3 regions of the Bacillus sp. Brlt_9 genome follow, and region 3 is predicted to be linked to each of the others. Evidence: riboswitches for the same ligand, from Rfam matches in the RefSeq annotation. Region 3 holds a riboswitch; each other region holds the start of a gene.

Region 1 (2,271 bases), on a different contig from region 3:
CAAGTTCAGAAACAGTTTTACCGAAAATTATGGAGAAAATGGAAAAGTTCGGTTGTCCGAAAGCAATTACATCTTTCGTTATTCCGACAGGTTATTCATTTAACTTAGATGGATCAACTTTATATCAAGCAATTGCGGCTATTTTCTTAGCGCAAATGTACGGTATTGATTTATCTATTACACAACAAATTACATTATTACTTGTATTAATGGTTACATCAAAAGGTATCGCGGGTGTACCGGGCGTATCATTCGTTGTATTATTAGCGACACTTGGTACAGTAGGTATTCCAGCTGAAGGTTTAGCCTTCATCGCCGGTATTGACCGTATTTTAGATATGGCTCGTACAGCAGTTAACGTTGTAGGTAACTCTTTAGCAGCTGTAGTTATGTCTAAGTGGGAAGGTCAGTATGATGCTGAAAAAGGACAAGCTTATTTGGAAGAGATTTCTAATAAACAAGCAGCTTAAATTATAATTTGAACAAGCTCTCACATAATATGTGGGGGCTTTTCTATATAGAAGGGGAGCGGACGTAATGAAACGTAAATATGGTGACGGTTCTTCGTGGAAGCGACTAATAGAGAAAGATTATACGGTTAAGCAAATAGAAGAGGGAATGCTAGGAATACTGGAAATAAAAAAGGTTAGCGAACCTAGTTATAAAGAATATGATGGGAAAGAACTTTGTATTGCAGGGGATCAGTATACGTGGATTCAATATTTCATAAACGGGAAAAACTTTGCGATTACAGCCATGTTAGATGATCAAAAAGAATTAGTGCAATATTATATCGATGTGGCGAAAGAATATAAAATTGATGACCGTGGTTTACCGTATTTTGATGATTTATATTTAGATGTAGTGTTATTACCGAACGGTAAGATGTATGTACTAGATGAAGATGAGTTAGAGGATGCCTATAAAAGTGGCGATGTTACAAAAGAAGAGTATGATTTAGCTTGGTGCACTACGAAATGGATAATAGCTGCAATAAACAATAGTGAATTTTATTGGATTTCAATATTGGAAGAAGAAATCAAAAAGTTAAAATGATTATTGTATTCAAATTTTTGCATAATTACCAAAAAAATCTATACAAAAAATAATTGACTTTTGTTTTGTAAGCGAGTAAAGTTAGGGAAGAAATTATTATTAAAAAATAAATATGAAACCTTCTTATAAAGAGAGGCGGAGGGACTGGCCCTACGATGCCTCGGCAGCGGACTCGATTTCAGAGTGCTGTGCCAAATCCAGCAAGCATGTGCTTGAAAGATGAGAAGAGCGTTTCTTATAGATGTATAAGACCTCTTCTCGTTGGAAGAGGTCTTTTGTTGTTCAGTAGAAAAGGTTTAAAACTAGGGAGAGATGATACTTTGAAAGAAACGAGAGGAAATGGTTTAGCTTTATTACCGCTTGGAATATTTTTGGCACTATTTATTGGTTCTGGAATTATTACAGGTGATTTCTATAAATTGCCGATACTTATAGCGATTTCAATTGCTGTAGGAGTCGCTTTAGCAATGAATCGTAAAGAAAGCTTTAATGTAAAAGTGGAACGATTTGCTAAAGGTGCAGGGAATCCAGATATTATGATTATGGTTTTAATTTTTGTACTGGCAGGAGCGTTCTCTGAAACAGCAAAAGGGATGGGCGGCGTTGATTCTACAGTTAACTTAGCGTTATCAATTTTACCGCAAGGATTTATCGTAGCTGGAATTTTTGTTATAGGGGCATTTATTTCATTAGCGATGGGAACTTCAATGGGAACAATTGCTGCATTAGCACCAATTGCTGTAGGTATTAGTGGGCAAACTGATATCTCAATTGCACTTACGATGGCGACAGTTGTTGGCGGGGCAATGTTTGGTGATAATTTATCATTTATTTCAGATACAACAATTGCAGCTGTACGCTCGCAAGGAACAGAAATGAAAGATAAGTTTAAAACGAACTTTTTAATTGTATTACCTGCAGCTATTATTACAATTGTACTATTAGTAATCATTACTTTAGGAAGCGACACGCAGATTAAAGCGCATAGCTTTGACTGGATAAAGATTTTACCGTATGCAGGAGTACTTATTACAGCGCTACTAGGTTGGAATGTACTTATTGTGTTAACTGGTGGAACTGTACTATCCGGCGTTATCGGTCTTTTAGATGGTAGCTACACGTTAGAGAGTTTCTTTAAAAGTGTAACGACTGGAATGGGCGGTATGATGGAGTTAGTATTACTTGCTATTTTAATTGGTGGTATGGTCGAACTGA
Region 2 (2,271 bases), on a different contig from region 3:
TATGATCCTTTTAGCGGGATGTAATGGAAATAAAGATACGAAAGAACCGAAAGAAAAGGTAGAGCAATCTACTGAGCAAACAGAAGAGATGAAAGAATACCGTGCAGTACATGAAAAATACGATATGAAAATGAATAAAGAAATTAATAAAGCATTACAGTTATGGGAAGTGGCAAAAGAAAAGGGCGGTAAGGAAATAACGAATGCTAAATATAAAGAAGACGTGCAGAAGGTAACAACGGGCATGTTAGAAGATATAGATCACATACGTAAAGAAATTCGTGTGCCGAAGTCGAAAGAACAAGAACATGAAATGTATGTTGGTTTCTTAAATGAAGCAGAACAAGCGATGAAAAAATTACAGAAGTTAGCTAAAGAAGAAGATTCATCTTTGATTCGTGATATAGAAATTAATTTTTCAACAGCATCGACATACTATAAACGTTTTCAAGCAGAAACGAAAAAATAACCTTGCGCACGCGCAAGGTTATTTTTTCTTCTTACCATCTCCGTCTTCATCCTCGGATACTAATACCTTCTGTTCTTCGTGAAATTCAGAAATGGTTTGACCGGTAATATTATCGAATGGAGTATAAAAAGAAGTGATATGTTTCTTTTTAATAAAGAGTTTATAGAAGCCGATGATGACAAGTATAACGATTGTTAAGGGTAATCCTATAGTAGCAAGAAGTAAGGGATCCATCTTATAACTCCTTTAACAGTATTTCTTTTTAGTATAAGTGAAAACTATAATTTCGATAAATGACATTAAAAACTGATTTTTCTAAATATATCCAATTTGATTGACTTTTCATTTTTTCAGAATTATAATTCGAAATATACAATTTGAACCAAATAATAATATAGCAATTTACTTATCCAGAGAGGTAGAGGGACTGGCCCTATGACACCTCAGCAGCGGGTTCTGTAAGATGAACACCGTGCTAATTCCAGCAAGCAAGTCTTGAAAGATAAGTGATGGGCCTTCGTTTATTAAGCCTTGATCTTATTTTTTAAGATCAAGGCTTTTTGTATTTTAAGAAGCGGAAAGGTAATAGGAACAAATATGTCATTAAAACAAAGTAAATTCATTTGTTTAGGGGGTTATTGAAGTGTATGTTATTAAAAAACTATCGGTTATGGTTTTCACGCTATGGGTCATTACGACAGTAACATTTTTGATTATGCATATTATTCCGGGGGATCCATTTTCATCAGATGCGAAAATCTTTCCTGAAGAAGTGATACAAAACATGAGAGCGAAGTATCACCTCGATGAACCGTTATGGAATCAATATGTCGCTTATTTAGACGGCGTAGTTCATTTTGATTTTGGTGAATCTGTTCAATCCACAGGTCAAGGTGTATCAGAAATTATAACGACAGGATTTGGTCCTTCAGCGATTATTGGTTTACAAGCACTTATTATTTCATTATTAGTCGGAATTGCAGCAGGTACATTTGCAGCCCTATATCATGGGAAAGTAATTGATTATAGTGTGAGCTTACTTGCCATTCTCGGTATATCTATTCCAAGTTTTATTTTAGCACCATTATTTATACAAGTATTTGCTATACAGTTTGAACTGTTACCAGTAGCGTCTTGGGGCACATTCGAACATACCGTATTGCCATCCTTCGCATTAGCGTTAGGGCCAATCGCGGTTATTACGAGATTTGTTCGCTCTAATATGATTGAAGTATTGCAGAGTGATTATATTAAATTAGCAAGAGCGAAAGGTATACCAATTAAGAAGATTATTATAAGGCATGCCCTTCGAAATGCAATTGTTCCAGTTCTTACATTTGTTGGGCCTTTAATGGCTGGACTTTTAACAGGGACTTTCGTTATTGAAAAAATATTTTCCATTCCTGGTCTAGGAAAATATTTCGTAGATAGTATTTTTAACCGGGATTATCCGGTCATTATGGGAACGACGATTTTCTATAGTGCATTATTAATTTCTTGTATTTTCATTACAGATATTATTCACCGTATTGTTGATCCACGTATTCGTTCTATTACGTAAGGAGGGGGGACATTTAAATGGGAGCTTATGAAATCAATAAACAGTTATTAACGAATGAAGAGAAAAAAGAATTAACGATAAATAAAGAGCAGCAAACAATTAGCCGAAAGAAGGAAGTGTTTCGCAAGTTTATATCAAACCCTATAGCAGTTTTAGGGGCAGTGACGCTATTACTAATTATTATTTTCTCACTAATTGGCGAAAGTTTAACGTCATTTACTGCGAGTGAACAAGTGAAAGA
Region 3 (2,271 bases):
TCCTTTTGCAACGACAAGTCCGCTTAGTACATCGTTATGTCCACCTAAATATTTCGTTGCACTATGAAGTACGATGTCGGCACCTTCCGTTAATGGTTGCTGTATATACGGCGTGTAGAATGTGTTGTCTACAATAAGGAGTAGTCCATGCCTCTTCGCTACAGTTGCGACAGCGGCAATATCAGTAACTTGCATTAATGGATTAGTCGGAGTTTCTATGAAAATAGCCTTCGTTTCAGTTGTGATAGCTTTTTCAATTTGTTTAATAGATTGTGTATTTACGTATCTACATCGAACGTTCCACTTTTTTTCATGCTCAGAAAATAATCGATACGTTCCGCCGTATAAGTCTTCAGATACAATAAGTTCATCTCCAGAACGGAATAGCGAAAGGACGAGGAGAACAGCCGCCATTCCGGAGCTACAGGCATAACCTTGTTCACCGTATTCTAAGTCTGCGATTGCCTGTTCTAAAAGACCGCGAGTTGGATTTCCAGTTCGTGAATAATCAAAGCCAGTAGATTTACCAATTCCTTCGTGACGATAAGCAGTTGAGAAATAAACAGGCGGATTAACAGTTCCTGTTGTAGTTTCACTCCTGTTTCCAATTTGTGCTAGTTTTGTTTCGATTGTTGACATGTAAAAATTCCTCCTTTTTAAATGAACAATTAAGTGAATGTAAAATAAAAAAAGCCTTCTAAGAAGAAGGCTTTCGGTTTGAATAGAGTCTTCTTCTCATCTGTCAAATCTTTCACAATTTGCTGGAATTAGCACCTTATTAACAAATGTTAATGGTTGCTGAGGCGTCATAGGGCCAGTCCCTCTACCTCTCTAGATAAGAATGTTCGTATGAAATTTTATTATGTTTTTAACTTTACAACAAAAGATAATTGAATTGCAACTTTATTTTAAATAATTTTTATTTTTCCGCAAGTGTCATTGACTTTTGTATTTGTGCGTGCTAAATTTATAAAAAAATTAACAAACATTGTTAAAAGGGGAACGCATTTCCTTTTAGCTACATAAATAAAATAATAAAGACAAACTCTTATTGAGAGCGGTGGAGGGAAAGGCCCTGTGAAACCCGGCAACCTTCAAACGAAATGTTTGAAACGGTGCTAATACCTGCAAAACGAATGTTTTGCATAATAAGAGGAGGATCGATTATGTCCCCCTCTTCAAAGTGAAGAGGGGGTTTTTATATTGATAGAAATGAGGGAGATTGGTGAAATTACTAGATTTATTATCAAAAGGAATTGTAATAGGTGATGGTGCGGTTGGGACGTTATTACATTCACATGGTTTACAAAGTAGTTTTGAAGAATTGAACATATCTGATCCAGATTTAATTATATCGATTCATAAGCAATATGTAGCTGCTGGGGCAGATGTAATTCAAACAAATACGTACGGAGCAAATGAAGCGAAATTACGTATGTATGGCTTAGAAAATCAAGTTACTGAAATTAATAGAGCGGCAGTAAAACTGGCGAAAGCATCTGTTACAGAAAGAAATGCGATTTTAGGAACAATTGGTGGTATGAAACATATCGGAGCTGTTACGACAACTGATATGGAGAGAGAATTTATGTTACTGGAACAGGCAAGTGCATTACTAGAAGAACAGGTGGACGGCCTGCTATTAGAGACTTTCTATGATGAGTTTGAATTACTTCATGCTGTTCAGGTGTTAAGAAAACAAACAAATATTCCAATTGTAGCTCAATTAGCGTTACATGAGGCAGGTACGACTCAAAATGGAAATGATGTAAATGAAATATTAAAACAGCTTTTAGATTATGGGGCAAATGTCGTTGGATTGAACTGCCAACTAGGGCCGCTTCATATGACAGAAGCTTTTAAAATGATATCGATCCCGAAAGATGGTTACTTATCAGCATACCCAAATGCAGGTCTCCCGAATTATGTGGAGGGACGTTACGTATATGAGGGAAGTCCGGCTTATTTTGAAGCGATGACACCGAAATTTATTGAGCAAGGTATTCGTTTATTGGGTGGTTGTTGTGGCACTACGCCAGAACATATTGAAAGCATGAAACGTGCTGTTCTAAATGTTACGCCTGTAATAGAGAAGGATACGATTCCAAGGCCGAAAGTAGTTCATACACACGAAAAGCGTTCGAAAGCTCATGTCACTTTGGCAGAGAAAGCAAAAAAACAAACGACAGTAGTAGTGGAATTAGATCCACCGAAAACATTAGATACGCAGCGGTTTTTTGAAGGAGCAAGAGCATTGAAAAGAGCTGGAGC

Evidence for each region. A riboswitch is a leader RNA that binds a small molecule or an ion and turns the genes downstream of it on or off. The one in region 3 is predicted to bind S-adenosylmethionine.
Region 1: another riboswitch for S-adenosylmethionine. It lies ahead of VF726_RS01600 (Na+/H+ antiporter NhaC family protein); the one in region 3 lies ahead of VF726_RS09310 (bifunctional homocysteine S-methyltransferase/methylenetetrahydrofolate reductase).
Region 2: another riboswitch for S-adenosylmethionine. It lies ahead of VF726_RS28930 (ABC transporter permease); the one in region 3 lies ahead of VF726_RS09310 (bifunctional homocysteine S-methyltransferase/methylenetetrahydrofolate reductase).

The regions. Positions count from the first base shown of each region.
Region 1 is NZ_JAYJLO010000001.1:292,776-295,046, forward strand. It holds gene gltP (glutamate/aspartate:proton symporter GltP) at 1-470, shown strand, start outside; gene VF726_RS01595 (DUF402 domain-containing protein) at 538-1,056, shown strand; SAM riboswitch class I at 1,177-1,282, shown strand; gene VF726_RS01600 (Na+/H+ antiporter NhaC family protein) at 1,377-2,271, shown strand, end outside.
Region 2 is NZ_JAYJLO010000014.1:25,030-27,300, forward strand. It holds gene VF726_RS28920 (hypothetical protein) at 1-469, shown strand, start outside; gene VF726_RS28925 (DUF3951 domain-containing protein) at 488-703, opposite strand; SAM riboswitch class I at 873-978, shown strand; gene VF726_RS28930 (ABC transporter permease) at 1,113-2,030, shown strand; gene VF726_RS28935 (ABC transporter permease) at 2,048-2,271, shown strand, end outside.
Region 3 is NZ_JAYJLO010000002.1:595,077-597,347, forward strand. It holds gene metI (cystathionine gamma-synthase/O-acetylhomoserine thiolyase) at 1-639, opposite strand, end outside; SAM riboswitch class I at 733-842, opposite strand; SAM riboswitch class I at 1,046-1,155, shown strand; gene VF726_RS09310 (bifunctional homocysteine S-methyltransferase/methylenetetrahydrofolate reductase) at 1,226-2,271, shown strand, end outside.